Regions from separate parts of the Jeotgalicoccus sp. S0W5 genome, predicted to be linked through region 1. Evidence: riboswitches for the same ligand, from Rfam matches in the RefSeq annotation. Region 1 holds a riboswitch; each other region holds the start of a gene.
The links. A riboswitch is a leader RNA that binds a small molecule or an ion and turns the genes downstream of it on or off. The one in region 1 is predicted to bind thiamine pyrophosphate.
Positions count from the first base shown of each region.

Region 2: linked by a shared signal. The riboswitch ahead of thiD (bifunctional hydroxymethylpyrimidine kinase/phosphomethylpyrimidine kinase) and the one ahead of EYB29_RS01675 (thiamine phosphate synthase) in region 1 are both predicted to bind thiamine pyrophosphate.
Region 3: linked by a shared signal. The riboswitch ahead of tenA (thiaminase II) and the one ahead of EYB29_RS01675 (thiamine phosphate synthase) in region 1 are both predicted to bind thiamine pyrophosphate.

Region 1 is NZ_SIRQ01000002.1:167,645-178,678, reverse strand. It holds gene EYB29_RS01700 (sodium:solute symporter family protein) at 1-548, shown strand, start outside; gene EYB29_RS01695 (hypothetical protein) at 681-830, opposite strand; gene EYB29_RS01685 (NtaA/DmoA family FMN-dependent monooxygenase) at 1,949-3,256, opposite strand; gene EYB29_RS01680 (3-oxoacyl-ACP reductase) at 3,269-4,018, opposite strand; TPP riboswitch at 4,124-4,226, opposite strand; TPP riboswitch at 4,461-4,570, shown strand; gene EYB29_RS01675 (thiamine phosphate synthase) at 4,743-5,231, shown strand; gene thiS (sulfur carrier protein ThiS) at 5,327-5,527, shown strand; gene EYB29_RS01665 (thiazole synthase) at 5,529-6,296, shown strand; gene EYB29_RS01660 (HesA/MoeB/ThiF family protein) at 6,296-7,300, shown strand; gene EYB29_RS01655 (type 1 glutamine amidotransferase domain-containing protein) at 8,072-8,587, shown strand; gene EYB29_RS01650 (zinc-dependent alcohol dehydrogenase) at 8,770-9,921, shown strand; gene EYB29_RS11725 (hypothetical protein) at 9,981-10,112, shown strand; partial or broken gene EYB29_RS01645 (AAA family ATPase) at 10,268-11,034, shown strand, end outside.
Region 2 is NZ_SIRQ01000004.1:14,456-25,489, reverse strand. It holds gene EYB29_RS06560 (transglycosylase family protein) at 46-852, shown strand; gene EYB29_RS06555 (ABC transporter ATP-binding protein) at 934-1,809, shown strand; gene EYB29_RS06550 (ABC transporter permease) at 1,806-3,374, shown strand; TPP riboswitch at 3,412-3,510, shown strand; gene thiD (bifunctional hydroxymethylpyrimidine kinase/phosphomethylpyrimidine kinase) at 3,577-4,371, shown strand; gene thiM (hydroxyethylthiazole kinase) at 4,374-5,144, shown strand; gene thiE (thiamine phosphate synthase) at 5,137-5,751, shown strand; gene yidC (membrane protein insertase YidC) at 5,850-6,713, shown strand; gene cls (cardiolipin synthase) at 6,770-8,254, opposite strand; gene EYB29_RS06520 (Lmo0850 family protein) at 8,387-8,536, shown strand; gene EYB29_RS06515 (FtsW/RodA/SpoVE family cell cycle protein) at 8,580-9,764, opposite strand; gene EYB29_RS06510 (UDP-N-acetylmuramoyl-tripeptide--D-alanyl-D-alanine ligase) at 9,857-11,034, shown strand, end outside.
Region 3 is NZ_SIRQ01000004.1:101,060-112,093, reverse strand. It holds gene EYB29_RS07040 (carbohydrate ABC transporter permease) at 1-92, shown strand, start outside; gene EYB29_RS07035 (carbohydrate ABC transporter permease) at 82-897, shown strand; gene EYB29_RS07030 (ABC transporter ATP-binding protein) at 909-1,988, shown strand; gene EYB29_RS07025 (sugar phosphate isomerase/epimerase family protein) at 1,988-2,782, shown strand; tRNA gene EYB29_RS07020 (tRNA-Thr) at 2,879-2,949, shown strand; gene EYB29_RS07015 (hypothetical protein) at 3,051-3,572, shown strand; TPP riboswitch at 3,775-3,873, shown strand; gene tenA (thiaminase II) at 3,954-4,616, shown strand; gene EYB29_RS07005 (hypothetical protein) at 4,784-4,984, shown strand; gene EYB29_RS07000 (metallophosphoesterase) at 5,110-5,928, shown strand; gene EYB29_RS06995 (acyl-CoA thioesterase) at 6,107-6,538, opposite strand; gene EYB29_RS06990 (fumarylacetoacetate hydrolase family protein) at 6,664-7,521, shown strand; gene EYB29_RS06985 (MOSC domain-containing protein) at 7,527-8,237, shown strand; gene EYB29_RS06980 (alpha/beta hydrolase) at 8,266-9,021, opposite strand; gene EYB29_RS06975 (ABC transporter permease) at 9,080-9,769, opposite strand; gene EYB29_RS06970 (osmoprotectant ABC transporter substrate-binding protein) at 9,771-10,700, opposite strand; gene EYB29_RS06965 (ABC transporter permease) at 10,711-11,034, opposite strand, start outside.

The sequences.
Region 1 (11,034 bases):
GCCGCTACGGCCTCGAGCTTGGAAATATTGATCCAGTTCTCGTCTATTACGGAGTCGTAGGTGAAGTATTCCCTTTTCCGCTGGTCGTCTTTATGATTGTCCTGCTGCTCGCAGCCGTCATATCCAGTGCGGACTCTTTCCTTCTGGCAGGGTCGTCTTCGCTCGTCAATGATATCATCAGACCGAACTTTTCACACCACGGTGATAAAATGATGCTGTTATGGAGCAGGTTGTCGGTATTGATTATATCCGTCATTGCGCTTGTGCTGGCACTTACCATTCCTGGAATTGTCAATCTGATGGTGACCGGCACGGCGATGACAGTCTCAGGTTTGTTTGCACCGGTAATCTTAGGCATGTTCTGGAAAAAGGTGACGACGGCTGCTGGTCTTGCTTCCATGTGGAGCGGACTGATTATCGCCGTCCTCTGGCAGATTGCAGGACATCCTTTCGGTCTGCATCCCATCTTCATCGGGCTGCCGGTGTCTGTGATTATACTGCTTGCAGTGACATTCATCACAAATGGTAAAGAAACAGCCAAAGCATAAAAATTAAATGCAATCAAAATAGCAATATCATTAATTGATAGACAAAGGGTTCAGTGTTTGAGATCATCATCTCGAACACTGAACCCTGTTTTTAATGACCTGTGTCTGTTCCTTGCTGTAATTTTTAGATGGTTATTTACTCTCCTTACGTTTACTTCGCCAGTAACCGTAAGAAATCCAAATGGCTGCGAGCGTCGTCATCCAGGCTGTAAACAGGATGATGTCGTTAAAGATAGACTGATGGGCTGCTTTTTTAGCGAAAAACATTCTGGGTCGGTTCATAGTGACCAATCGTTTCACGTGTTCGTCCATATTCATGACGACCAGATGAAATTTTATGCTGTTTTGTGGTTATCTCACAAAGATAATCAATATAATGGTAAAATTTTCGAAGTGGCAGCAGGAAGAGTCGCTGAGAACTTCTTTGGTTCTAACTAAGGCTACTGGGATAAAGATCTTACAGTAGAAAAATTATTTGAAAATGAAGAAGCTATTCTAAATCAAGATGGATATAAGAGTTTAGAAAATACTGTTGATTTATCGAAATGAATGACTGAATATAACACGGGCTGGTAGTATATATACGAAGATACCAAGGTTTGAAAATTACATTTAAAGTCGTTAGACTACATTAATTTAGAAGGATTATTCTGAAAACTCAAAGTGACATTCAATCAAATTGTTAAACGTCCGCATCGAAAAATGATAAGCCGAAGTGTATCATAAGTAATCCAGGAACTAGATTTGATTAGGACAAGAAAACTTGTTATAAACTCACCGCCCTAAATTGTTAGAATGGTGAGTTAAGTATCAAGACACAATGAAATTTCTCAAATTATAAGTCTTTAAATTTTATCTTATCACTTTCTCTATTTTTATTTATCAAATCCTCTATATATAATCCCATAAGTACTACAACTTGAAATAGGATTAAAATAGCACCAAAAGTGAGTGACACTAAATGGTATAGATAGAGCTGTAGAAGCTATCAAAATAAGGCTTGGTAAATCCATTTATTCATCTGTTTGTTTTTAACAAAATAAACTTCTAAATGGCCGAAAGATATACCTATTAATAAATATACTATTATATAATTATTCACTTTCTGAACCCTGATTTCTTTTTTGACATTGGAATGAATAATTAAATTTTCTCTGTCTGCAGAAAAATGATTTATATAAGCGAAAACCTGAGTCTCAGCTGTTAATGTTTTTTTGTGAGTTTTGACTTCATCCTCGCTTACCGGGATATTAATAAGCAATTCAGCCCTTATAACCTTCGTACTTGGGGATCGGGGACATAAGTTCTCAAAAGTTATTATTTTTTCTGGAGATATTTATGTCCCAGCCTCAATATGAAAACACAACGTAAAATTGAGATGTACCTATGAATCATTCAGCTTAATACTTATCGAGTTCCAGCATTTCTCTAAACGTTTCACCGTTATAATCTCTTCTAAAAATGCCGCGTTTTTGCATTTCCGGAATGACTAAGTCGACGAAGTCTTCAAGACTTCCTGGGAGTGTTGGAGGCATCAAGTTAAATCCATCTGCGGCACCTTCATTCATCCATCTTTCTAATTCATCGACAATTTCTTCAGGCGTGCCAATGAGTGTTAAATGTCCACCTCCAGCGTTGAGATAACCGAGTAGTTCTCTGACTGTGGGATTTCTGTCTTCTATAATTTCTAAAACAGTTTGATAACGTCCAACAGGTCCTTTGAATTCTTCGACTGGCGGCAATTTTGGTACTTTTTCGTCGAGTTTCCATGATTTTGTATCTTGCTGAATAAAGAATTCGAGCTGATTAAGTGCAGTATCAATTGGAAGTAGGTTGTCTAATTTTGCTTTCTTTTCTTGCGCTTCTTCTCTTGTTTTACCCACGTAAGTCACTAGTCCCGGAAATACTTTGATATAGTTGTCTGGACGACGGCTTTCTTTTATGGCTTGATTTAATTTTTCACGATAAATATTTGCTTGTCTTAAATTCCAAGAAACTGAATAGACAGCATCAGCATATTTCGCAGCCAGTGCAACACCTTCTTTTGAAGCCCCGGCTTGCATAGCCACTGGTTTACCCTCTTTTCTTAAAGGTAAAGTTAGCGGACCTTTAACTTGGAAGTTTTCACCATTGTGATTGAATGGCTGAATATTCTTATTTTTAGTAATTGTGTTATTTTCTTTATCTGGCTTGTAGCTTTCAATTGACCACGATTCAAATAATTTATTCATGACTTCAGCAAATTCATCCGCTTTCTTATAACGAACGGCTCTCTCAGGCAATTCAGGTATACTGTGGTTTTGTGCTTCGCGGTCGGTCATTGAAGTCACCAGATTCCATCCCATGCGTCCTTTTGTTATGTGTTGCAGTGTGAGTAACTGTCTTGCTGTGGTAAATGGGTTATTAAATGTACTTGAAATAGTTGAAACAAGTCCAACGTTATCTGTGACTTTACTCATAGCAGTTAATGCAATCATTGGGTCAAAATAACTCGCTGGTAATTCAGTTGGACTATCTGCGGGGAAGGCTTGTGAATCTGCGAAAAATACGGCATCAAATTTTCCGCGTTCTGCAATTTTTGCCAGATTTTCATAATATTCAATTGTCGTGAATTCATTGACACTCGAATCGTCTTCTAACCATGCTGCCTGATGGTGACCCACACCATACAATAAAATTCCTATATTTAACTGTTTAGAATTATTCATAATATATACCGCCTAGTTCATAGTAAGTCCGCCGTCTACCGTGATGTTTTGCCCTGTAACCCCATCTGCTGCCTCAGAACAAAGATAAACAACCATATTAGCAACGTCTTGTGGGGTTGTTACTTTTCTCAATGGTGTGGACTGTGCGATTAAATCAAATACTTCTGGTGTTGTGACTGCACTTGCGTCTGTTGTTTTCAGTAAACCGCCAGAAACAACATTTGCTCGGATACCATACTGTCCAAGTTCTGCTGCAACGTTTCTGGTGAACCCAATTAAAGCAGCTTTTGCAGTGGTGTACTCGTGATATGGTACTACAGGATTTTGATATAGATTAGTTCCAATACTAATAATTGCACCGTCTTTACGTTCTAAAAACTGTGGTATTACACTTTGTGATACGTTGAATGCAGCTTTTAGTGTCCCGTCTAACTGTTGCTCGTAATCTTTATAAGTCAAATCTTTGAATGATTTTTGAGCGGTTGGATCAAATTTAAAGTTAACGAGTGCATTGTTTACAACAACATCAATCTGTCCGAAATGTTCAGTTCCTTTTTTAACTAACTGCTCAACTGCTTCACGGTCTGTAATGTCCGCTTGAATCGCAATGGCTTGTGCTCCAATTTCGTTTTTTAACTTCTCTGATTCTTCTTTACTGTTGTTGTAGTTAATTATGACATTAAAACCTTTTTCACTTAGTGCTTTTACGATATAGCTACCAAGTCCTCTTCCACTTCCCGTTACTAAAACTGTCCTTGTCAAATAAATCACTCCTATAATTTTTTAGAATAAAAAAATACGCAGCCTTCATAGGAAAGTTACGTACCGAGAGTAAATTATATGCCCGCAAAGACATAGATATACAACTGTATCGATGTAACACTTTCCTACGCCAGTTTTAACTGGATCAGGTTCAAAGGGTCTGAGGTTACCCTCATCTCAGTTTATAAAAACGCCCCTAGTGCGAATCTATTCTATTTAACATCATTGTATTACTTTACGAAGATACGTCAAGTAAATCACAAATTATGTGAATAGGAACAAACACAATTCAAATTCAATTCTGTAACTGTACTGCTATCTAGTTCTTATATGATTGAGTAAATGTTAAAAGATAGTTATCAGTATAATTAAAATATAATTTTATTTGCAATATTTAACTTTTTAGAGTAACTTGAAGTTATTGATTGGAAAATTAAATAGTTAAGACCACTGGAAGTGTCTTTGAAAAAGGCTGAGATTAAAGTGTAGACTTTGGGATTCCGGGAACCTGATACAGTTCATACTGGCGTAGGAAAGTGGCGAAAGTAATATGTGTTGATGCATACTTGCGCTGTTTTTCTATATAGAAAAACAGCGCTTTTTTATATTAAGGGGTGACATAATGCTTATTGCAATTACACATTTTAAGATATTAATTTCCAAGGACATTGTTCATTTCAATACGATTTCATCCTGTATCGATTATCTTTTACTTCGTACACCCATGTCCGACAACGAGTTATCATCTTTCCTTTGTCAGCTTATTCAATCAGGTTTCCCTAAAGAAAAAATCATCATTCACACTTCGACTAAATTGCTGGAATCTTTTCGTTTAACTGCCATCCACTTTAGAGAAAACGATCCAACTGCATTAACGTATAAAAAAGAACATCCGGATATTTCAGTCAGCATGTCTGCTCATTCATCTGAATCTGTCAAGAAAGCACAGGACAATCATCTCGACTTTGTATTATACGGGCATATATTTGAATCGAGTTCAAAGAAATCTTTGCCGCCGCGTACACATCAAGAAGTACGTGATGCACTTTCTTATGAAATTCCGGTCGTTGCACTTGGCGGTATCAATTTAACAACTATCAATCAATTACCGGCAGGTTTCAGTGGTATCTCGGCAATTTCTGCATTTATGGATGCATCACCCAATCAAATCACCAGATTAAAAGAAGAATGGCAAATATTAAATTTGATGTAAGTAAATGCTCCATTGCTTAGACACTATAACTTGGTTAATATATTTCCCAGCTGTCGCAGTACTTAAAAAACTCTCATTTGAAAGGATGAAACAATATGCAGTGCACCGTCAACGGAGAACTCCATTATTTTGAAAAGGATATTACCATAGCTACCCTGCTGGACCACCTGGATGTAGATGATAATCGTATTGTAGTGGAACACAATGGGGAATTGATAAAAAAAATTGTATTTAAACAACAAGCAGTGAAAAATAATGATCGACTTGAATTATTAGAATTTGTAGGAGGCGGATAATATGTTAGAAATTGGAGATTTAAAATTTAACTCAAGGCTATTTTTAGGTACTGGAAAGTTCTCAGATGAGAAAATACAGGCCGCTGCAATTGAAGCGTCAGGTACAGAAGTGCTGACTTTCGCTGTCAGACGTATGAACTTATTTGATAAAGACCTGCCCAACCCGCTGGCAAATATTGATTTAAGAAAATACACGACATTTCCGAATACAGCAGGGGCGAAAACAGTGGAAGAAACTGTACGCATCGCAGAAATCGCAAGACATGCGGGTGTCTGTGACATGATTAAAGTTGAGGTTATTGGTGATGATAAGACATTACTGCCTGACCCAATTGCGACATACGAAGCGTGTCAAATACTGCTGGACAAAGGTTATACAGTCTGTCCATATATTTCAAACGATGTCGTGCTTGCAAAAAGACTCGAAAGACTTGGTGTTCATGCAATCATGCCGCTCGCTTCTCCTATAGGTACGGGACGCGGTATTAATAATCCATTGAATTTAAGATATATTGTAGAACAATCCAGCATCCCTGTTATTGTGGATGCAGGAATCGGTTCACCCAAAGATGCGTGCTATGCTATGGAGCTGGGTGCAGATGCGGTATTATTAAACACCGCTGTATCGAATGCCAAAGACCCGGTTAAAATGGCAGAAGCGATGAAGCTTTCAATTGATGCAGGGGTACTGGGTTATGATGCAGGACGTATTCCGGTTAGGTATTCTGCACAGGCCTCAAGTCCTGCTGAAGGACTGGAGTTTCTTTAATGGAGAGATACGACAGACAAATGAAGTTTAATGAATTTGGAGAGAATAGTCAAAAAAATCTGATGTCAGCCACACTGATGGTGATGGGCGCCGGTGCACTTGGAACACACGTTTCTGAAATGCTTGTGCGTATGGGTGCAGGTAAACTCATCATCATTGATATGGATATTGTTGAAATGACCAACCTGCATCGTCAGGCTTTATATACTGAAAAAGATGCAGAAGATATGACGCTGAAAGTTAATGCTGCCAAAGAAAAATTGTGTCAGATAAACCGTAATGTTGAGATTGTACCGATCAATGCAGAAATAAATTCCAGTAACATCTCCGCAATCTTAAGAAAGTATCAGCCGGATATTGTAATTGACAGTATGGATCATTTTGAAATTCGATTTCTGATTAATGAAGCCTGTCATAAGCTTGATATCCCCTGGGTATATGGTGCTGCTGTAGGCAGTAAGGGAAGTGTCTACGGGATTGATTTTAAAGGACCTTGTTTAAAGTGTTTGATGGAGACTCTGCCATCGACAGGGGAAAGCTGTGCAATCAACGGTGTGCTTCCTCCTGTAATTTCCCTCATTGCCAGTATGGAAGTTTCTGAAGTCATTCGTTATTTATCAGGAAAAGGTTTTTCCAAGCAGCTCATTACTGTAGATACTTTTAAAATCGGCTTTCAAACGATAAATATAGATGAATTAAAGAATGAAGACTGTGTGGTCTGTAAGAATCGGATATATGAACAGTTGAATAAAAATATGCTGGCCACTGTACAATCTAATTGCGGAAGTGTATATACACTCAGGTTCGACGAATCGGTTTTCAATCAGGAGCTGCCCGGTAAAATTATCAGGGCAAGTGCGTTTGTTAAGTTATTGACTTATAAAAAATATAAGCTGACCTTATTTAAAGATGGCAGAATGAATGTTCATGGCATCTCTCGAAAAGAAGAAGCCAATGCTTTATATCAAGAAATGATTGAGAAACTGAGTGAATATCCTGTATAAAAATATAGTGTGAACTATCTCAAATAGATGAGTTTTTATGGTGTTTTAGAAATAGTAGACTAAGAATTAAAAAGGCATCAGTTATTTCTATAGGGTGTTGAATTAGGTGAAGATACGGTCATCAGAAGGAACTATTTATTACAAATTTCGGTGGAACGTTAAGAGAAAACCTCATCAAAAAACGATACGCCGAGAGTTACCACAAATAACCCGTAGTTCAAAGTGATACGTTTTGAAGCTTATCACCGTTGATGCGTGTTAATTATAATTTATGCATAATGAATATAGACTTAATATCTGATTGACATTAGGTCTCTTTTTAGAAATTATAATTCACTAGCCATCAATTCTGCTTAGTCGACTACATTATCTAATGCTAGTTTTGAAGATCAAGTGGATATTCCGTATTTTTTATGTAGTCTTCTTAAAGTAAGTCTCATCCTTACTTGTGAATACTCTCTCTTATGTCAATAAACACTCAAATTTTCTTTGATTATTTTATTCAGTTCATACGCAATTGGTCTTTGGGTGTCGTCGCTCATTACTTCTTTAGCAGAATCATGAGAAGATAGCGTGTCGTTGTTTGTGTTTGTATGGGCAAGAATTTTTGCACTTGCTTACTATTTAGAGCAAAAGTGCAAAATAGTTGGAAGAAGGAGTATAAGAAAGAATTCTATAAAAACTGTCTAAAATACTGTTGACATACCATATGTTTTAAAGATTATGGAGTGGGTATATATTACTATTAAAATCTTTAGGAGGAATTTATTTATGGCAAAAAAAATTGCTGTTGTACTAGATAATTATTTTGAAGACGTTGAATACACAAGTCCAGTTGAGGCTTTAAAAAACGAAGGACATGACATTACTGTAATAGGAAAAGAAACAGGTACAGTAAAAGGTAAGTCTGAAGATACTGAAGTAACAGTAGATAGAGCGATTAGCGATGTAAAACCTGAAGATTTTGACGCATTACTTATCCCAGGGGGATTCTCACCAGATATGTTACGTGGAGATGAAGAAGGTCGTTTTGGGGAATTTACAAAACATTTCGTTCAAAATGAAATGCCTGTATTTGCGATTTGTCATGGACCACAGCTATTAATCGATACAGACTTATTAAAAGGTAAAAAATTAACAAGTTTCTTATCAGTTCGTAAAGATTTGGAAAACGCTGGTGCAACAGTAGTAGATGAATCAGTTGTAGTTTCTGATAACATCGTCACTTCACGTACACCTGATGATTTAGAAGACTTTAACCGTGAATCTGTAAATTTATTAAAATAAGCATTTTTTAAAGAGGAGACTATCAGTCTTCTCTTTAGTTTTATATAAAATAGTCATCATTAACGCAAATGAAGATATTCGTAGTAAGATGATTGATTTTATAAAGATTTATGTTTATAAGTCAAGTTAAGAGGAATATTTTAGTATGCTTGTAAATAATATTTAGAATGGAGTGTTATTTTATGAAAGCAGTCACTTATCAAGGACATAAGAACATGAAGATGGAAAATGTTGAAGATGCTAAGATTATTGAAACAACTGATGCAATTATAAAGATAACAGCATCTGGGATTTGTGGTTCAGACTTACATTTATATCATCAAGGTGATTTATTCATGGAACCTGGTTTTGTAATTGGACATGAACCGATGGGTATTGTTGAAGAGATAGGAAAAGATGTAAAAAAACTAAAGAAAGGAGATCGTGTGGTAATACCTTTTAATATTGGGTGTGGAGAATGTTTCTACTGCAATAACGACATGGAATCTCAGTGTGACAATTCTAATGAAACACCAGCGAACTGGAAATTAGATAATGGTGGACTATTCGGTTTTGGTAATCTTCATGGTAATCACTGGGGAGGACAGGCAGAATACTTAAGAGTACCTCATGCTGACTTTTCTTCATTTAAGGTTCCTGATAACAATCTAAAAGATGAGCAAGTTTTATTCTTATCAGACGTTGTACCTACTGCTTACTGGAGTGTAGAACACTCAGGCGTTAAACCTGGTGATACAGTTATTGTATTAGGTTGTGGCCCTATCGGTTTAATGGCGCAGAAGTTTGCGAAACTAAAAGGTGCAGAGAGAGTAATTGCGATTGACAATGTACAGCATCGTCTTAATCACGCAAAAAAGTACAATGGTGCTGAAGTGTATAACTTTGATGAAGAACAGGAAATAGGTAAACTTCTTAAAGAAAAAACACGAGGTGGCGCAGATGTTGTTATTGATTGTGTAGGGATGGATGGACAGCAATCGAGTCCAGAACAGGAGCTATCTGAGCATTCTCAACAACGTGGAACAATAAGTCCAATACTTACTGCTACTGAATCAGTAAGAAAGTTTGGGACAATACAGCTTACCGGTATATATGGATCACCTGCTGATAATTTCCCTATAGATTTAATATTTAACCGTGATATTACAGTAACAAGTGGACAGGCTCCTGTTATTCATCTAATGCCTAAACTTTACGAGATGATTAAAGATGAAGTATTTGATCCTACAGAAATTATTACACATACTTTCCCACTTGAAAAAGCAGACGAAGCTTACAAAGTATTTGATCAGAAGAAGGATAACAACATTAAAGTTGTATTTAAACCAGAATAGACTATAAAAACTTTTGTTCACGACTATTAAATTATTGGGTATTATTATAGGTGATATGTATGACTAACGGATATTTCAATGATGATTTTGATTCAATTTTCAGAAGAATATTCCAATATATGCAAGAATCTGTCAATAGTGGTACTAAAAAATATTATATCAATGGGAAAGAAGTTTCTCCGGACAATTAGCACAATTACGAAAACAGTAAGGTGGAAATTCTGCCGAGCAAAACGCGCGTGCATTTCAACAATCTAATTCTCAAAGACAAAATGATGAAGGTAATTATTTAGATCAAATTGGCCGTAATTTAACACAAGAAGCACGCGATGATTTATTAGACCCAATAATTGGTCGTGATAAAGAAATCCAAGAAACTGCTGAAGTCTTAAGTAGACGTACTAAAAACAATCCTATTTTAGTAGGTGAAGCTGGTGTAGGTAAAACAGAACTTGCAAAGCAGTTAGCAATTGATTTATTCGGTAATAAAGATGCATTAATTCGCTTAGATATGAGTGAATATAGTGATCAAACTGCTGTATCTAAAATGATTGGAACAACTGCTGGTTATGTAGGTTATGATAATAATTCAAACACATTAACAGAGAAAGTTAGACGTAACCCATACTCAGTTATCTTATTTGATGAAATTGAAAAGGCGAATCCACAAATCTTAACTTTATTATTACAAGTTATGGATGATGGTAATTTAACAGATGGTCAAGGTAATGTCATTAACTTTAAAAACAGAATTATTATTTGTATTTCTAATGCTGGCTTTGGTGAAGGAAATGAAGAGTTTGATGATATTATGGATGAAATGAAAAAATTCTTCCGCCCTGAATTCCTTAACCGTTTCAATAGTATCGTTAAATTCGAGCATTTAGGTAAAGATGCATTACAAGACATCGTGAACTTATTATTAGAAGATGTTCAAAAAACATTAGATAAAAAAGGAATCACAATGGATGTTACACAAGGTGTCAAAGATTGGTTAATTGATAAAGGCTACGACGAACAAATGGGTGCACGTCCGTTACGTCGTGTTGTTGAACAAGAAGTACGCGACAAAATCACAGATTACTACTTAGATCATACAGACGTAAAACATGT
Region 2 (11,034 bases), on a different contig from region 1:
GAGTATTGGTAAAAATGAATTAAACATTATGGAGGAAATATTCTTATGAAAAAGGTTTTAGCATTTGGAGCAGTTGCAGCAGTTTCAACTACTATTGCATATTCGGCAGAAGCGGCGTCACACACAGTAGAATCAGGTGACTCATTATGGGTACTAGCAGAAGAGAACAATGTAACAGTTGAATCACTTAAAAAAGATAACAACTTAACTTCAGATATTATCGTTCCTGGTCAAGTATTAGAAATTGATGGAGATAAAAAAACTGAAGCTAAAGAAGAAACATCTGACAAAGACAATAAAGAAGTAAAAGATACATATGTAATTGAAGCAGGTGACACACTTTTTGATATCGCTGTAGAATTCGATGTCTCTGTAGCTGAACTTAAAGAATGGAACAACCTATCATCAGATATTATTTTTGTAGGTAAAGAATTAGTTGTTGCCGCTGATGCAGCACCAGATGCAGCAACTCCAGTTGCTGAACCAGCAACTGAGGTGGAAAAAGTTGAAGAAACAACAACTAATGCGCCAGCTGAAGAGGTTCAAGAAGAAGAAGTTCAACAACAAGCACAACAACAACAGCAGCCACAACAACAAGCACAAAGTACAAATACAAATAGCGGCTTAAACTGGGGTGCTTTAGCAGCTTGTGAATCTGGCGGAAACGCGAGTGTCGTAAGTGCTAATGGTCTATATCACGGCCTATACCAGTTTGATGCTCAAACTTGGCAGTCAGTAGGTGGTTCAGGTGTTGCTTCACAAGCATCTGCTGCTGAACAAACACAAAGAGCACAAATGCTATATGATCAAAGAGGATCATCACCTTGGCCTGTATGTGGTTCAAGACTATAAGATAAAATCAACATCGGCACTCCTATAGTGTCGATGTTTTTTTGTGGTAAAATTAAGCCAATAGATTAAGGAGGGTTCAGTATGCTTGAACTGGTGAATTTATCTAAACATTTTGGCAAGGTTAAAGCAGTCAAAGACGTATCGTTCACTCTATATCCTGGAGAAGTTTTTGGTTTTATCGGACCGAATGGAGCGGGGAAATCGACGACAATTCGTATGATTATTGGTGCTTTGGAACCAACGAAAGGTGATATTCTTTTCAATGATAAAAATATTAAGGAAAATAAAAACTATATTGAAAAGATTGCATACGTTCCTGGGGATGTCAATCTGTGGGGAAACTTAACAGGTGGTGAGGTCATCGACTTCATGATGGCTGCTAAAGGCTATCATAACGATGACAGAAAAGCGGCATTAATTGAACGTTTTAGATTAGATATACATAAAAAATGTAAGACGTATTCCAAGGGAAATAAACAAAAAGTTGCATTAATTAGTGCTTTTCTCAGTGATGCAGATGTATTTATCTTTGATGAACCAACTACTGGTCTTGACCCATTAATGGAGCGAGTGTTTCATGAAGAAATCATCAACTTAAAAAATAATAACAAGACCGTCTTATTATCGAGCCATATTCTTTCTGAGGTTGAAAAGCTTGCGGATCGTATTGCTATAATCAGAGACGGTAAAATCATAGAAGCTGGTACTATGAATGATCTTAGGCACATTACTCGAGTAGAATATATCATCGAAACTGATGATAATATTGATGCGTTAAAACATCAAAAATTTATTCATGATTTTTCATCTGACAGTGATGGTTACCATATGTTCATCGATAATAATGATATTCCTCAGTTTTTAAGATATTTGAAGATCTATAATCTCAAATCATTAAAAACAACACCACCAAAACTTGAGGATATCTTCATCAGATATTACGAGGATGCAAAATGACATATTTTAGATTGATCGGACGTAATGTGCGTTTTCAGGTCTTCTTATGGCTTCTGATTTTATGTGGTATCTCACTGTCGATACCCAGTGTATTTAACACACTATATGGGACTGAAGAAGAACGCTTAGGTATGAAAATGACCGTTGATAACCCTGCAATGGTGGCCTTAATTGGACCGATTCCAGAGGGGGATTACACATCACCGGTAATGTTTGCGCACCAAATGTTGTTAATTATGGCAATCTTCCATGGTCTGTTTAATATTTTAATCGCAAACGGAATTGGGAGAAAAGCAGAGGAAGAAGGTTTAACGGAATATATTCTAACGACAGGTACGAAGAAATCGACGATCATCAGTTCACAAATCATGTTAGGTATCATAATCAATATACTTGTCTGTTTTATCCTAGTTGTCGGATTACAACTTATCAATGTTGAAGGATTAAGCTTACCTGGAAACTTATATTACGCACTAGGTCTGAGCTTATTTGGACTCTCATTCTTTGTACTGACGCTTTCTTTCGGACAATTATTCCAAAGTGCAGATCTAACATTTGGTCTGACACTCACCGTTCTCCTTGCTTTATACCTGTACAGAGCAATGACGGATGTGGTGGATACAAGATTTTCTGTAATCTCTCCTTATCACTGGTTGTCTCGTATAGAAGCCTATGGTATAGAATCATCTGGACTATGGCTCATGCCATTCTCAATCGTCATTCTATTAGTGGCCTTAAGTTACGTATTGTTTTACAAGCGTGATTTAGGAAGCGGTTATTTTAATATCGATAAAAAACCGAAGGAAAGAAAAATCTCAAGCTACTTTAGATTAGCCTTCATCAATAGTAAGGTCTTGATGATGTCATGGATAGTGGGTCTCTTTATAGTTGGTTTATCTTACGGTTCTATTTTTGGAGATCTTGATCAAGTCATCGGTCAAAATGATATGCTTAAAGCCGCATTTGAAGGTCAAGATGGCACCATGTTTTTTATAAATTTACTATTTATAATCTCTGCACTAATTGCGACGGTACCTGCCTTAATGGTGAATGGTAGATTTTTAATAGAAGAAAAATCAGGACGTTTAGAGATGATGAACGCGGCGACGTTAAATAATAGAATTTCACTTACAACGGCATATTTAATACACTGGTTTTACGCGAACTTAGTGGGTATACTGAGTTATTTACTGACCTTAGTTGGAATGTATTTAGCTAGTATTAATGTGACAGGACTAGAGCTCACAGAAGTCGATTACATTAAAGGACTTATTAATTACAGTGCTGCAATGGTATTTATTATAGGAGTCTCTTCATTACTCATTGGTATATATGCTAGACTTCATATATTTGTCTGGATATATCTGGCATATATATTCTTGGTTAATTATTTAGGAAGTTTGATTGACTTAAATGAAAACTTCTTAAAACTGAGTCCATTTTATTACTTGAGCGATGTTCCTATAGAAGGTTTAGATGAGTTAGCAGTTGTAATTGTTACAAGTCTAGGTATTGTGATGATGCTTATCGGTTTAATATGTATAAGGAAACGGAATCTTCTTTGACACTAAAGTACAATGTGATACAATACATTTAAATAACATTTACCACTAGGGGCGCCAATTGGCTGAGATAGTGAAAACTTGTCCCTTTTTACCTGATCCAGGTTATGCTGGCGGAGGGAAGTGCGAATAAAATGAATACAGCATTCGTTTTGATAAGCCCACTTCTTTTCAGGAAGTGGGCTTATTTTTTAGGAGGAATCTAATAATGACTTTACCAACTGCGTTAACAATAGCTGGAACTGATCCAACAGGTGGGGCAGGTGTCCCTGCTGATATCAAGGCATTCTCATCAAGAGATGTATACGGCATGGCTGTTATCACCTCACTTGTTGCACAAAATACATTAGGCGTTCAGGATGTCTATAACGTACCGATAGATTTTATCGAAAAGGAACTTAAGAGTGTTTTTGATGATCAAGTGCCAAAAGCAATGAAAACGGGCATGATTGCTGAAGCGGATATGATGACCTTAATTGCAAAATACATAAGAGAATATGATATTCCTTATGTCATGGATCCTGTGATGATTGCAACAAGTGGGGACCGTTTGATGACCGCAGCATCGATGGATACGCTCATCAATACACTCATTCCGCTCGCTGATATTGTGACACCAAATCTACATGAGGCAGAGGCAATTACAGGACAGAAGATAGAAAACACATCAGATATAGAACATGCTTTAAAATTCATCGTTGATGAAATGGGGGCCAAAAGTGTCATTATTAAAGGTGGTCACTTAGACGGCGATGCGACAGACTATATGTATGATGGGGAGCGTATTACGACACTATCCAGTGAAAGAATCGACACAGATCAAACACATGGTACAGGATGTACATTTTCAGCGGTACTTACTGCAGAGCTCGCTAAGGGTAATACTAAGGAAGATGCGTTTAAAACAGCGAAGGCGTATATAACAGATGCTATTAAACATGCACCTGGTATCGGGCAAGGTAGTGGGCCGGTAAATCATTTTTCATATAAAGGAGAATAACAATGATTGAACTCTTAAGACGCATTAATCCACTCGTTCTATGTATTACCAATGATGTAGTAAAACCATTCACTGCAAATAGCCTACTTGCACTCGGTGCATCACCAATTATGAGTGGCGAGAAGAAGGAGATGGCTGACATAATTAAGCATAGTGGCGCTGTACTCATCAACATAGGAACTTGTAGTGAAGATAAAATCGAACTCTATGAAACAGCGGCAAGAGAAGCGAATCAGAGTCAAGTACCTCTGATTATAGATCCTGTTGGATATGGTGCTTCCACTTTTAGAAGAAACGTCATCAACCATATATTAGAAAACCATAAGGTCGATTTAATTAAGGGAAATACAGGAGAAATTATGGCCTTAGCAGGTTTAGATGTTGAGTCTAAAGGCGTGGACTCTATTGCAGAAGGTAAAGCAGAAGAAATCGTTAAAGTTGCCTATGATAAATTAAAGGTGCCAATTTTGGTAACCGGTGAGACCGATGCATATACCAATGGTGAAACGATTATTTCTATGAACAATGGTCATGAATTCCAAGAGAAAATTACAGGATCAGGCTGTGTTTTAGGTGCAATTTGTGCATCATTTTTAGCAGTCGACCGAACCCAAGATGCTATTGTTAAAGCAGTGAGCTTATATAACATTGCTGCAGAACAAGCTGCTTTAAGTACGTCAGGACCAGGCATGTTTCAAGTTCAATTGATTGATGAAATGTATAAATTCTCTGAAGCGGACTACCAAAAATCTAAGGTGACTGTGCATGAATAGATCGGTATTAAGGTTATATCTCATCGCTTCATCTTCGAGCTTTAAAAACCCTTTAAAAGATTTAGAAACTGCCTTTAAGGCAGGAGTGACGTGTTTTCAGTTGAGAGAAAAGGGAGAAAATATTAAAAGTGGCGAAGATTTAATTAAATTTGCGATGGAAGTAAAAGACCTGTGTCAAAAATATAAGGTCACTTTTATAATTAATGATGATGTAGAGCTTCAGAGAATTGTAGACGCTGACGGTGTGCATGTCGGGCAAGCTGATATCAATCCTAAAGATTTACCAGCATTCTTAAATAATAAAATCATCGGCTTATCTGTCGGTAATTTAGAAGAACTAAAACAGAGCGATTTGAGTCGTGTTGATTACTTGGGATGTGGGCCTGTTTACCCGACCAGTTCTAAAGATGATGCTGGTCAAGCCATCGGTTTATCTGGGTTAAAGGAAATTTCAAAAAAGACAACCTTGCCGATAGTGGCTATCGGTGGCATTACTGTAGATAATTTTAAGTCTTGTTTGTTGAATGGTGCAGATGGGATTTCTGTGATCTCTGCAATTACTCAGTCAGCTAATATTGACCAAACAGTGACACAATTTCTCTCCTAACCTTGTGAAAAATTAACCATTTACATTGAAATTGGTTTTTATACACTTCAATATATGGTACAATCTTTTTTATGCGAGATATTATTTGAGGTGAAGAAATGATTAAAAAATGGCTATTTCCTGCTTCTATGATTTTAGTCTTATTCCTTGCAGGATGTGATTATTCTCAAGAAGAGAATAGAGACGGCTTCTTCTATAACACATTAGTTAGCCCAATGGATACATTATTACATTGGCTAGGAGATAACTTAGATTACAATTATGGTTTAGCAATCATTATTATTACATTGATTGTTCGTCTAGCAATCTTCCCGTTCATGATGCGTACATACAAGAATCAGATGATGATGAGAGAAAAAATGAAGATCGTCAAACCTGAGATGGAAGAAATTCAACAACGAGTTAAGGTCGCTACGACTCAAGAGGAGAAGATGGCGGCACAGCAAGAAATGATGGCATTGTACAAAAAACATGATATCAACCCCTTAAATATGGGTTGTCTACCGATATTAATTCAAATGCCAATCGTTATGGCCTTATACTTTGCACTTAGATTCCCTTCAGAAGGTGGGATTGAAGCACACCCAGAGTTCCTATGGATGGACTTAACGCAAACAGACTACTTCATGGTTGCAATTGCAGGTATTGTATATGCAGTTCAAGCATGGATTTCAATGAGATTTGTACCAGAAGAACAACGTCAACAAATGAGACTATTTATGTTTATTTCACCGTTGATGATTATCTGGATTTCAGCAATTTCTCCTTCAGCCTTACCATTATATTGGGCAGTTGGTGGTCTATTCCTAATCTTCCAAACTTGGGCAGGTAATACTTTCTATCGTAAGAAAGTACATGAAGAAATGGCACCAATTATTGAAGCACATGAGAAAGAAAAAGCTGAAAAGGAAAAACGCTTGAAAAACTCAAGAGTTAAACCTAAGAAAAAACGTAAAAAATAATTGTTAAAATAAGAAAGCCGATGTATGAATTATAATTCATACATCGGCTTTTAGTGTTATAGGATTGGTGATATGAGATTGGCTAAGCCTTCTTTTAACTTAATCCATAAACCTCTATCATCATACTTTTCTTCAGTTAATATTTCACAATACTGAATATCATTTTCGAATATGAGACGATGCTTTTTAGCTTCTTCCTTATCATACATAAATGCATTGACTTCAAAGTTTAAGATAAAGCTTCTGTTGTCAACATTAGTCGTACCCACAGATACAACTTCATCATCAATAATAAATACTTTTTGATGTAAGAATCCTGGTTGATACATGTAGATATTTGCCCCCATACGCATCAAAGCACCAACATTTGAATAAGTTGCCCAGTAAACAAAGGGATGGTCTGGGAAGCTTGGAATCATGATGTATACTTTGATCCCTGCTAGAATGGCAATTCTTAAAGCTTCCATTATTGACTGATCTGGAATGAAATATGGAGATTGAATATATATCGTATCTTTCGCGTTATAAATCATTTTTAAGTAACCATATTTAATTTGTTGATAGTTCTCATCTGGCCCACTTGAAGCAATTTGCATCGTCGTGTCACCAACAGATGGTAGCTCAGGAAAGAATCGCTCAGTATTGTGCATATTATAACGTGTATCATGAGAGTTCCAGTCTAACATGAAACGAATCTGTAAAGATTTCACGGCATTACCTTCGATACGTAAGTGTGTGTCACGCCAAGCACCCATTTTAGGACTCAGCCCGATGTACTCATCACCGACGTTTGACCCGCCGATATAACCGATACGTCCATCGATAACCACAATTTTCCTATGGTTTCTGTTGTTGATACGTGGGTTGATGAGTGGTAGTTTGCTAGGGAAGAAAGCCTCAACTAAACCGCCTTGCTCTCTTATATCAGAGAAATTTCTTAAAGATAAAGACCGTGAGCCTATATCATCGTATAGTATTCTCACAGAGACGCCTTCTTTTTGTTTCTTTAAAAGTGCTTTATACAAACGGTTCCCAATACCATCGAGTTTGAAGATGTAATATTGGAAATGAATGTGATCTTCTGCATCATCTATATCTCTGATCATTTGGTCAAATTTGTCATTCATGTTGGTATAGGTTGTCACATCATTGTTACTTGTGACAAAGGACTGGTTGTTATAAAGGAGCATATGTATTTGTTTTTTATGCTTCTCTGCGGTGCTATTAGAAAAGGATAGGTGATTCTCTCTGATTTCCTCTAGTTGTTCACTGACTAAGTGTTCGAGACCAACCTTATCTTTTTCATCTATTTTAAATATTTGTTGTCGATAAATCGTTCTACCAAAAAGTATATATAATAAGAAACCGACAATCGGTAGGAAGAACAGGACGAGCATCCAAGCCCAAACACTTTGTGCACTACGTCGTTCTAAAAATATTAGACCAATGGCGAGTAAGAAGTTTACAAAAAATATAATAGCAGTAATAACTGTAAACACCACTTGGTCCGTTATATAAATGTCTGTAAACGGAATATACATGCTTGAATCCCTTTCTAAAAAATAATATAAAATAGTTTTGTAATAAGTCTGTAATATTTTCTCTCTGAAAAGTATAGATAATTATATTATAAAGAAGTACAATAAAGTTAGCTATAAAAAGGGAGTGTCCATATGCGCAAAAACGACACAAGTAAAGTTAAGGAAGTCGTCCAGATGCTGCATGAACTCGGTGTGAAGGTCTCATCTTCGAAATCTCGTTTTGAAATTATGAACCGTATTGCTAACAAGGAACAACTTAGACTGAAAGAAAATAATATTTAAAAGAAAACTGCTGTAGATGCATAACGCCTCCACAGCAGTTTTTTTATTTTAATTTTGGACCGGATAGGTGATGGAAGTACATACTTAAGAGTACACCAACTGCGACCATGTTCGACCAAAGTCCACTACCACCATAACTTATAAACGGTAAAGGTAATCCTGTAATTGGTACAAGCTGAATCGTCATACCGATGTTCTGGAAGATGTGGAAGACCAAGAGTGCAATATAGCCGATTATAAAATAAGATGCAAAGCTATCAGTCGCTTGAAAAGCCATACGAATCAAATGCATAATCAACATAAATAAAATCAGAATTACAATAGTTGATCCTATGAATCCGAACTCCTCGCCGATAATCGTAAAGATAAAGTCTGTGTGATTTTCTGGAATATATATAATACCATCTGTATAACCTTTACCAGTAATTCCACCTGAACCAATTGCAATCAGTGAATTGGTCAATTGGAAGCCACTGTCTGATTGGAAGGCCTCAGGCGTTAACCAAGAATAGATACGCTCGAATTGATAGGGGTGAATACCTAAGTATTTCTCAAGAATATCTGGACGGTAAAGTATGCCTAAGATTAATGCAATTCCAGTCGTTGCAGCAACAGTAAAAGTTGGAATGATGAGCCACCAACTAATACCGGATACAATGACTAAGCCGAGGAAAATTGCAATCATCACGAGTACAGTACCCATGTCGTTTTGTAGAAGAATTAAGATCATCGGCAACACTGAAACTAAAATTAATTTGAGCAACAATCTTAAATCCATGGCCAGTGTGTCGGTGAGCTTGTATTTATTGTGCTGACTAATCACGTAAGCCATCGTTAAAATATAAATGATTTTAACGAACTCTGAAGGTTGGATGCTGAAGAACCCGAACTGATACCAACTCTTAGCCCCGTTAATAATCGGTGTAATTGATGAGACTGGCGCAATATATAGGATGAGTAAACTCAGGACGCCTACTGTATATAAGATCCAAGTATAGGACTTTATTAATTTAAAGGGGATACACATTAAGCCGAGTGCTATAACAAAACCGAGTGCGTAGAACATGATTTGACGCGTACCAAAATCTGTACCGTACTGACCACTCGTCATCGCAGAATGGATGGCAATCACACTGACAGTTGCTAATAACAAGATTAAAATGATTAAAATCCAGTCGACGCGTGCGAATATATTTATATTTTGTCGTTGATATTTATTATTACTCACGTAAGTCACCTAATTCATATAGAAATCATGACATTTAGTATACAACTATTTTATAATTATATCAGTAAATAAGAAAAATTAGGATGAAGAAAATGATAAAAAGAACGTTTGAGCAAATCGCTTTGGCCTGTGGCGGTACATTAAATAAGAAGGCTGAAACTTTAAAAGATAATTATATCGAGGGTGTCTCCATCGATACACGCACAATTGAAACAAATAACTTATTCATTCCGTTCAAAGGTGAAAATGTCGATGGTCATCGTTTTATAGATATGGCTTTTGACAAGGGTGCAGCGCTAACCTTAAGTGAACAAGACGATATGGAGTCGAGTTATCCTACTATACTTGTTGAGGATGGATTAAAAGCCCTTCAGAAGATTAGCCAGGTATATTTGAATGAAATTGCACCGAAGGTTGTTGCTGTGACAGGGTCAAATGGTAAGACGACGACCAAGGACATGATTGAATGTGTCTTAAATAAACGGTACAAGGTGCAAAAAACAATCGGTAATTTTAATAATGAAATTGGTATGCCATTAACGATCTTACAGCTTGAAGCGGATACTGAGGTTTCAATTTTAGAGATGGGGATGGACCGACTAAAAGATATTAGTTTTTTAAGTCAGCTTGCAAAACCAGATATTGCAGTGATTACTAGTGTCGGTGAATCCCATATAGAAATGTTAGGTTCTAGAGAAAATATTGCTAAGGCAAAATACGAAATAGTTGATGAATTAAAAGATGAGGGTACATTCATTTATTCTAAAGATTATCCACTCTTAGAAAACATCGTTAAAAAAGATGTACCATATACATTAAAAACAGCTGGTTTAAATGAAGAAAATGAAGCGTTGATTACGGATATCAGCGCAAATGGTGAAGGTACGCAATTTACATTTAAAGGCGAAGTGGTTTCGATTCCTCAACTTGGTGCCCATAACGCACTGAATGCATCACTCGCTATTTTAGTTGCTGAAAGTTTAGGTGTTAGCTTAGCTGAAAGTAAAGCAAATCTGGAAAACTTAAAAGTGACAACAATGAGAATGGAACGTATTGAGGACAAGAGTGGTGCTCTAATTATTAATGATGCATACAATGCATCTAAGGCTAGTATGATCAGTGCAATTGATACAATGAGTCAACTCGACTACACCAACAAAATTCTAGTGCTCGGTGACATTCTAGAACTCGGTAGTTATTCTAAGGAACTTCATGAGGCAGTTGGGCACTTCATCAATGAATTGCCAACAGACTTCACCTATATATATAC
Region 3 (11,034 bases), on a different contig from region 1:
CAGCAAGCTCTGTCATTACTTTAATCATATTTATGTTTCTTCTTGCAATGCAATTCATATTTGTAGAAAGGAATGTATATTATGAAAATTAGACAGTTTATATGGCACATTCTAATCATTATTTTTATAGTGGTTGCCTTATATCCAATTTTATTTGCAGTATCAAACTCTTTTAAACATTTAAATGACGCCTTCGTGTCAACAATTAATTTAATTCCTAATTCATTTACTCTCGAGAATTATCAAGGTTTATATGAAACAATTCCATTGTTTAAGATTACATTGAATACCTTTGTCATTGCGAGCATCATCACTTTTTTCAAAATAGTAACTTCTTTGCTGGCAGCATACGCATTGACATATTTTAATTTTAAATTTAAAAAAGCAACATATTTTTTACTAATCAGTACCATTTTTATTCCTTTTACAGTCACTATGATACCCAACTATTTAATCGTTTCTCATTTTGACCTAATTGACAGTGTATGGGGAGTTATTCTCCCACAATTAGCAGATGCCATAGGAATATTTATGTTAACGCAAGCAATGAGAAACATTCCTAAACCTTTAATTGAGGCAGCTCAAGTAGATAATATCTCTACTTTTAATATTATGAAGGATCATGTATTACCAATTGTCAGACCGGCACTAACTTCAACAGCAATTTGGTTTTTTATCTTGGCGTGGAATGATTATGTCTGGCCCCTTCTAATGCTACGTTCTAGAGATAGTTATACACTGCCACTCGCTTTACAGCTATTTGTAAGTTCAGAGGGTGGGACAAACTTTACGGTAGCTATGGCTTTATCTGTGATAACAATGGCGATTCCATTGATCTTATATTTAATTTTCCAACGTTACATCATAAATACTTTTTCATCTAGCGGAATTAAGTGAGGAGTAAGTTAATGACATCAATTATTTTAAAAAACGTAAACAAAAGTTATGGTGACAATACCGTAATAGATAATTTGAATCTAGAGATTAAAGAAGGGGAGAGAACTATATTTCTTGGCCCTTCTGGATGTGGTAAATCGACTATATTAAGGATGATTGCAGGCCTTGAAAAAATCACTAGTGGTGAAGTATTTCTTGGAGATAGAAATGTAACACATCTAGCATCTGGAGAAAGAAATATTGCTATGGTCTTCCAAAACTATGCCTTATATCCCCATATGAGTGTGGAGAAAAATATTCTCTATGCATTAAAGCGTAATGGAGTATCTAAAACTGATAGAGAAAATCGTTTAGAGAAAGTTTTAGCAATGCTGGAATTAGAACAGTATAGAAAGCGTATGCCTAAAGATCTTTCTGGGGGTCAGAGGCAAAGAGTGGCTTTGGCTAGAGCAACAGTGAAGCAATCAAATTACTTTTTACTAGATGAACCCTTATCAAATCTAGATGCAAAACTAAGAGTAGTGGCTCGTAGAGAGTTATTAAAGCTTCATGAAGAATTTAAACAGACTTTTGTCTATGTGACTCATGACCAAGTTGAAGCGATGGCACTTGGAGATCGTATCGTCGTTTTAAATAAGGGTGAAGTTCAGATGGTAGATACGCCTTATAACGTCTATCATCAACCAAGGAACTTGTTTACAGCTCAGTTCATTGGTTCACCACCAATGAATATTCTTGATGGTTTTGTTAAAGATAAGCAGTTCTGTTTCGATGAACAATCCATAGATATTAGTAGTATCAATGGAGTGGGCAAAGAATTAGAAGGTAAGAAAGTATATCTCGGTATTAGACCGGAAAATATGAAGATTAGTGAAAATGATGATGGGGACATCAAAGGGAAAGTCATTTTTAGAGAAAATTTTGGAGCAGAGGTCGCTCACACCATTCAAATTGGTGCAACAGAAATTATTGTAATGTCTAACACAATCATTAATCAAGACGAGGTGTCGGTTATCGTTAATCGAGAACATGTTCACTTCTTTGATAAAGAAACAGAAACAAACTATAAATATTTGATGGAGGATTTATAATGAATATTTTACTTAGTACAAACGCATTTATTACTACTGGCTTTAAGCCACTAAAAGAATTACTAGTTGATTATGATACATTCGATTTTGGACTTGAACTGTTCCCGAATTTTGAAGATAAAAGATTTAAAGATGAATTAGCCGAAATTAAATCGCTAATCAAAGACAGACCCTTGTCCATGCATGGTCCGTATTTTAAGGTGGAGCATAGTGCAGAGAAAGGTACAGATGCTTATAAATATGCCATAGACCAGATTGAACAAACCTTAGAAATCTGTGAAGACTTAAATATCAAGCATCTTGTTTTTCATCATAATAACAAAAAAATTACTGATGAGAATAAAGCTTCATCAATAGTTGAAAGTCAAAAAAATCTTCATGAATTGGATGACATTTGTAAAGAATCTGATGTTGAAATCCTCGTTGAAAATGCAGGGGTCTATGCTAAAAATAATGTACTATTTGATGAAGAAGAATTTATAAGTATGTGTAAAGAAGAGGGAAATAATCTACTTATCGATATTGGCCACGTTAATGCTAATAACTGGAGTCTTGAAAATATTATTTCTTCTTTAAAGGAGCAAATTACGCATTATCACTTGCATAATAATGTTGAAGGGAGAGATGATCATAATAGAATTCATGATGGTTCATTAGATTTTGAAGACTTTGTTAAATTGTATAATATGTATACACCAGAAGCGGACTTAGTTCTTGAATATAACTATGATCTTGGTAATGATATAAGTGCAATAAAAGAAGATTTGGACTTCTTATATAAAACTTTTAAGTAAGACTTTTAAACAACATGCTGTGTTCTCTTATTTTCTTATAAATAGACTAGAAATAATTTGCCATTTATACTATAGTAAAGTGTATTGATTACTTATGCCGACATAGTTTAATGGTAGAACACAGCCATGGTAAGGCTGCAATACGAGTTCGATTCTCGTTGTCGGCTGTTTCAACCAACTCTACAAGAGTTGGTTTTTTTGTTTAATTATTTGCAAAAGATTGTACTAATCGATAATGTTAAATAAAGAATGAAATTTGGAGGTTATGATGACAACAGTCACTCTACAAGAAGCAATTTTTACTGTAAGTAATCTTAGAACCGAACTCGCTAATGAATATGAGAAATTCAGTACAGAGTACCGAGTGCCTATTTCGGTTAACAATGAAAAAATTGATCATGCAGATAAGCTTTCTAAAGTTAATGAATCACTAGCTAAAGTAAAGCAATTGAGAAATGATTTAGTAACTTTAAAAACAGCAATTCACCACAAAAATTCTACAGCTACAGTGGTTCTTGACGGCACTGAAATAACCGCATCTAGTGCCTTAGAGTCATTGAAAATTGAACGTGGTATCATCAACAATATAAAGAACAATATTACTTTTGGCTATGGTCGTGAACGTGTTAAGACTATATCTGGGGTAGGTATTGTTGAAGAGGGTATCATCAATGAAGATGAGATCAAAGAATATCTGTCAGAACTTGAAACACTCGTTAACAAAAAATCAATCTTAATCGATAAATTTAACAGTACTGAAACGATTGACGTCACACTAACAAGCATATAAGTCATGTATTGGTAGAAAGAGACCTATTTTAAATCGAGAATTTGATGGATTACAATTTACGTTTTATTTATCTGTTACGATTTAAGAATTCGAATCAAACGACTGATGGACAATCATAGTGATGATTATCTCTTTCGATGGAGTTTCCCTCAAAAACTTTTGGGTGTTAAGTTTTGCCTTTTTGCTCACCTACAAATTAAATAATAAAGACTAGGGGTGCACTTTTGTGCTGAGAGATGAACAATCGACCCTTTGAACCTGTAGGTTAGGACCTGCGTTAGGGAAGTCTGTGTCGATAAATTTTGGCGACACCTTTCTAATGGACTCGGACCTCTCAACAGGTTCGGGTTTTTATCTTGTCTGGTCGGAAGGGGAGTTTTAATGTTTACTGAACGTTTATGGACGCGTGTGGAAGGGATTTGGTCTTCTTATTTGGAACATCCTTTTGTTAAAGGTTTAGGGGATGGCTCGCTTGATAATGAGAAGTTTCAGCACTGGTTAAAGCAGGATTACGTCTATCTTGTGGAGTATTCTCGTTTAATGGCGATTGGTGCAGAGAAGGCACCAGATCTAGAGACGATGAACTTGTTTACAGAGTTATTACATGGGACTTTGTTCGGGGAGATGGATTTACACCGATCTTTTTCAAAACGCTTTGGTATATCTGAGGATGAATTGTTGGAGACAGAAGCATCAGCTGTGAATACGGCTTATACATCTTATATGCTAAATCATGCTCAGCGCGGAGATGCTGCTGTTGTAGCTGCATGTTTATTAACTTGTGCTTGGTCTTATAATTTTATTGGCAGTCATTTAAAAGAGCAGTATAACCATGATAAGAATCCATACAAAGAATGGGTAGATATGTATTCTGATGCGGAGTTTACTGCCTTAAATAATAATGCTATGAAACTTATGAATCGCTTGGCCGAAGGGAAGCCTGAACGTGAGCTGAAGGTCTTGGAAGATATTGTTGTAAAGACGAGTAAGTACGAGTATATGTTCTGGGATATGTGTGAGAACAGGGAGACTTGGGATGTCTAGTTTGAGGTGCAGATTTAGCTGAAATGCAGTTATAAAAGATCATAAGTTTTCTAAATTGTTAAGGGTCTGTAAAACATGTGTATTCCATAATTTCTTTGGGGTAAGCTAGGACTAACATCACGATTCAGTCTGAAAACCTATACTACTTTAAGGAGAGGGAATTTATTATGAAGAAACTCTTAACTGTTACATCATTAGTAGGCGTATTGGCACTTGCTGCATGCGGAGGCGGTTCTGAAGAAGAAGGTACAGAGGAAGGTACAGAAACAGAAGAATCTGGTACAGAAGGAACTGAAACAGAGACTGAAGGCACAGAATCAGAAGATACAGAGTCAGAAGATACTGAATCAGATGACGAAGGTGAATAGAACATTTGAATATCGGCCGCTGGTAAAAACCGGTGGCTTTTTTTCTTGATGCGAATTATTAAAATTTTGTAAGGGTATCATATATAATATATATAATTCGACATATTACAGGAGCGAAAAGAAGTATGAAAATTGGTGTGATTTCTGATTTGCATATTGATCGATACAATGATGAAAAACTACAACAGAAGGATTTTACCTTAACCTTGGCAAATGAGGTGAATCGTCAATCACTCGATGTGTTGTTGATAGCGGGCGATATTTCAAATGATCATATGCGGTCTTATCGTTTCATGCAGGCACTGGAACAAATGACAGGCGTTGTGATTTACTTTGTGCCAGGCAACCATGATTTTTGGAATCAATCAGGAGATGATAAGACGACACAGGAGATACATCAATTCTTCAAAAGCACGAAGTATTATAAAGAAGGCGAACCTGTAGATCTAGGTAACGGCTGGGCAATCGTTATGAATGCCGCTTGGTACGACTATACTTACGCAAGTGACCGCTTTTCTAAATCACGTCTAGAAGAACGCAGTTATTACGGTGGAACATGGCAAGATTTAGTACGTGTAGATTGGGGAAAAAGCGATCCAGAGATATCTTTAGAATTTGCAGAAAAAGCTGCACATGATTTGGAAATGATAAAGGATAAGAAAATTATTTTAATGACCCATGTCGCAACACATAAAGCATTTAGAGTTCCCATGCCAAACCGCTTATTTGATTACTACAACGCCTTTATTGGTACGTCAGACTTTGACACATTTTATGGGGACTATGATATTAAATACAGCGTTATGGGGCATATCCACTTTCGACACCAAGTTATTGAAGGTGGCGTTAAATATATTTGTGCATGCCTTGGATACCGTAGAGAATGGCTGACAAAAGATATTGTTCATGAGATACGTGATGCCTTAGAAATTATAGAAATTTAAAAAGACCTCCTGAGTCTTTTTATTTTAAGTTTATTTAATAACTTGTCCGAAAAAATATAAGTGATATGAGAATTCTATATCGACTGGTAAAGTCAAAATACCGGTCAATGAGTGCTATCTTTGTCCAGTAAAACAAAAGTACCGGCAGATGAATACGCTCATTTGCCGGTAACACTGTTTATTTCTTTTTGATTTCTTCGTATTTAGCGTACCACTCTGGAAAAACTCGCTTGAAGACGACTGGTTTGAACTCTCCATCAACTTTTTTTACTACAAGTAGTGTCGTAGTACCGTGAGTACAAACTTCACCATCTCCGTTGACAATTTCAAAACCGTAGATGGTCCGCATACCTGTATTTTCTTCTACCCAGGTGCGGACAAAGGCACGATCACTGTATTTTAGTGGTTTGGCATAGGTAATATTGACGTTGTGTACTGGGGCTAAATATCCTTCTCTCTCCATCGCTAAATAATCATAACCGATGTCTTCAATTAGTTTCCGACGTCCGAGTTCAAGCCATTTGATATATGAACCATGATAGATGACGCCCATCATATCAGTATCTGCATACAAGATTTGAATTTCTGTTTCTGCTACATATACACTCATGAAAAATCCTCCTATTAATACATATTAATATTGTATCATTCTAATACTGTAAAAATCTCCTCGACTTTTAGACCGGAAAAATAAAGGTTATGATAGAATGAGGTAACTAGGAATGGGGTAATAATATGAAATTACTAACTTTTATAGATCCAGATTCAGGAGATTGTCGTACAGGTGTACTTACTTCTAAAGGTGTACTCGACATATCTGAAGATTTTAGTTCGATTCAAGAGGTTATGAACCATCAAGGAAAGGCTGAAGCACTGATTGATTTTTATATTGAAGGTGAAGGTGTGGATTTTCTAGAGTATGACAGTCTCACTCTTGGACCAGCTGTTCCTAATCCAGGAAAAATCATTTGTGTTGGGGTAAATTACAAACGCCACGCTGAGGAAATGCAAATTGATATTCCCAAACATCCGATACTATTTTCTAAGTTTAACAACGCACTCACTGCGCATAATAGTACTATAAATATTCCGCAAGGTGTGACTGCAATGGATTATGAAGGTGAGTTAGCGATTATAATCGGGAAGACAGCTAAAAGTGTCAGTAGAGAAGACGCTATGGATTATATTTTTGGTTATACAAATGCGAATGACGTATCGGAGAGAACATCACAATTTAGAACGAGCCAATGGCTAACAGGTAAGACCTATGATGGGTTCTGTCCCGTTGGACCATACATTGTCACCTTAGAAGAACTCGGAGAACCTCATAAATTACGTATTAAGACTTATGTCAATGGTGAGTTACGACAAGATTCTAATACGAATGATATGATATTTAAAAGTAGAAGTTTAGTTAGTTATACTTCCCAGTTTATGACTTTAGAGCCAGGCGATATTATTTTAACAGGAACTCCAGAAGGTGTTGCTTCAGGTTATAAAACAGCAATTAAACCTTGGATAAAAGACGGTGACACTGTAACAGTAGAAATTGAGTCACTCGGTAGATTAACAAATTGTTTTAAAATGGAGTGATAGAAATGCCAGTGTATGGTAAAGTTCACAAACTTTTTGTTGGTAAAGTAAAAACGATTGGTAATCCTAAGGCAGAAGAAAAGATGGATCAAGAATGGCAGACTGGTGCATTCAAAGAAGAGACTAAAGAAGCGGTATTTTTATCGAAAAATGGTTTAGTAGGAGACGAATGTCAGGATAAGAAAAACCATGGTGGTCCTGAAAAAGCTTTGTTTGCTTATGCAGTTAGTCACTACGAAAAATGGCGTGTTGAACTCGCTACTGATGACATTGGACCTGGTGGCAATGGAGAAAATATTGCTGTCTTGCACATGGATGAAGAATCGGTATGTATTGGAGATATTTACGAACTGGGTGAGGCAACCATTCAAGTTTCGCAACCTAGAAGACCATGCTGGAAGCTTGCTAGACGACATGGCGATATTGAACTTGCTAAAAAGATAGAAGATAGTGGGCGGACAGGTTGGTACTTTAGAGTACTTAGAGAAGGTAAAATCAAAAAAGACGATGAATTTAAGTTATTAGAACGCCCAGCATTGGATTGGACGATTGCTCAGATGAATGAGGTGCTTTACCATAACCGCGACAATATTGGCTTACTTGAAAATCTTAGAGACCAAGAATTCACACCAGACAGTTGGGTTAAAACAATCAATAAAATATTAACAGGTGAGGAAATTGATGAATCACCAAGGTTATATGGACCGAATGTATAAAAGACTAGATTTTATTTCTAGTCTTTTTTTACTTGCTCATCCATTCAATTGCTTTTTTTATGCCTTGATCCCAATAAGCATAATCATGTTTACCGGGTCCATCTTCAAATTTTAATTTAACCCCTTTAGAGTGAAGTGTATCAGCAAATTCCAGATTGTCACTGTGTAGTTCATCTTCTTGACCACACATGATATAAAGTTCGGGTAGATTGTTTGAAAGTATCCCATTTTCTATAATAGTGGTGATATCGAGTTCCGTATCTCTTGTAGTAGATACCTCACCAATTATGTTAGCCATCTGAAAGTCTTGCCATTTATAGTTTAATAATTTTTCAGGGTTTGTAGTTGCTGACATGAAGCATGCTTTTGAGAATAATTCTGGATGTTCGAATGTTGTTTTAATCGCTCCAAAACCACCCATAGAGTGTCCGGCAAGGAAATTATCAAGACGATCTAGAGAAAGTGGGAAGATGCTATGAGCATAATTCCAAACTTCTAAGATGTGATCCTCATAACTATGGCCATATTTCATGTTGGTATAAAAACTATTGTCACCGTCGGGGAGAATGATTGCAATACCATAATCATTTGCATAACGCTCAATACTGGTAAAGCGCAGGTATGAATTATAATCGCTTGAAAGACCATGGAGAATCATTAAAGTAGGTAGTAATTTGTTTTGACTCCCTGTGTCATAATGACTATCCGCTTCGGGTAAAATTATATTGAAATAATGATGTTTACCTAATACTTTTGAGTAAAAATTGATATGCATTAGTGCCACTTAATCAAGACCTTTCTCTTTATAAAATAAGAGCAGCCCTACATGGGCCACTCACAAATTAATTGTTAATGGATTGTGCTTTTGGTTCTTTGTCATCAGGGTTATGAGTCGGGTCTAGTTTGCGCTCGACAAATCTTAGACCGAAGTCGATAATGACCGCAATTAATGCAATGGGTATCGCACCAGCTAAAATGTATACTGTACCATCAGTGGCATTAGTTCCTCGGATAATTAAGTCTGTCAGGGTAGGAGCCCCAATAAAGGAACCGATTGCTACGACACCGATTGCCACAACGAGGGCAATGCGGAAGCCACCAATAATAACCGATAATGCTAAAGGTAATTCAATCAATCTTAATACTTGATTACGTGTCATACCCATACTTTTACCCGCATCAGTAATATTATGATCCACACCTTTAATGCCAGCATAGGTGTTTTTTATGATGGGTAATAGAGCGTATAAAAAGACGGTCATAATGACGGTGTTTGTTCCTAAGCCCATAACTAACATTAAAATTGCAAGCATCGCTAGGGCTGGAACAGTTTGAATAATGTTAGCCAAAGTGATGACAAAACCGGACAGTTTTGAATAACGCGCAATCATTATACCAATTGGTACACCGACAATCGCAGCAAATAACACACCGTAGACACTCATAAGTAAGTGGTCTAAGAAGAGTCGGAACAAGTAAGGGAAGTTATTGGTAAAGTAATCAAATAGTTCAACTAATAAGTTACCATCCATTTTAATTCTCCTCCTCTTCAAAGTAGTTATGTTCTTCTAAAAATTGTTCTGCAACAATAGCAGGTTCAGTGCCTTCTTCGTCTGCTTGGTAGTTTAATTGTTGCATCGTTTCAGTTGTGATTGTACCTTCTAAACGCATCAGTGCCTCGTCTATAACCGGATATTCTTCAATGATTTCATAGGTCGCAAAAGGTGATGCATCATAAGGTGGGAAGAATTGTAAATCATCCTCTAACACGACTAAGTCATAGGCTGCAATACGACCATCGGTTGTGTAACCTAAAGCGACATCTAAGCTGCCACTATACAGGGCTTCATATACCAAACTAATTTGCATCGGACTCATGTCAGAAAAACCAAATCCATATGCTTCTTGGAATGCATCATAGCCATCGCCTTCACGGTTAACCCAAGAGTTGTCCACACCTACTGCGAATTCATCTGCATATTCAGCTAAATCAGAAGTTTTCTCGAGGTTATATTCTTCAGCGGTTTCCTGTGTCACCATAAAAGCATAGGTGTTATCGAAACCATAGGAATTATAGAATTTCATATTGTACTGATCTTTAAAACCATCTTGTACTAATTTTAAGGCCTCATCTGGATCGCTGACAGGTTCTTTTTGTAAGGCACCTGTTAAATCTGTACCAGTGTATCTAGTTCCAGAAATTTGAGCATCACCTGTAATTAAGGCGTTATGTTGAATCGTTGATGAGCCTAGATTATTGATTAAAGTCGGTTGAAGTTCTCCATCACTATAGTGTTCAATCATAAGTCTGACCATATGTGATGTGATTTGTGATTCAGATGTACTTAATGATGTAATTGTAATACCATCGCTCGAACTGCTACTTAAACCAGGTAAGCTACACCCGGATAAGAAGATAACAGATACGAGGATGACAGTTATAAACCTTTTTATCTGTGTCATATATTCTCTCCTATCTGGATACTTTTAATCCTTTGGGTGTGATCCATTTTTCTGTAAGTGCCAAACAATAGTCTGCTAGTAGAGCAATAACAGTCACCATGATTGTTGCACTGATAATTAATTCTGGTTGGTAGGTATTTAACCCATTAAAAATATAATCTCCTAAACCACCTGCGCCAATATAACTCGCAAGTGTTGCCCATGAAATGACATATACAGATGACAGGCGGATACCGCTTAAAATTAATGGTGTAGCTAAGGGGATTTCAAGGCCTTTTATTATTTGACCCTTAGTCATTCCCATGCTTTTAGCTGCATCTCTAAGGTCTGGGTC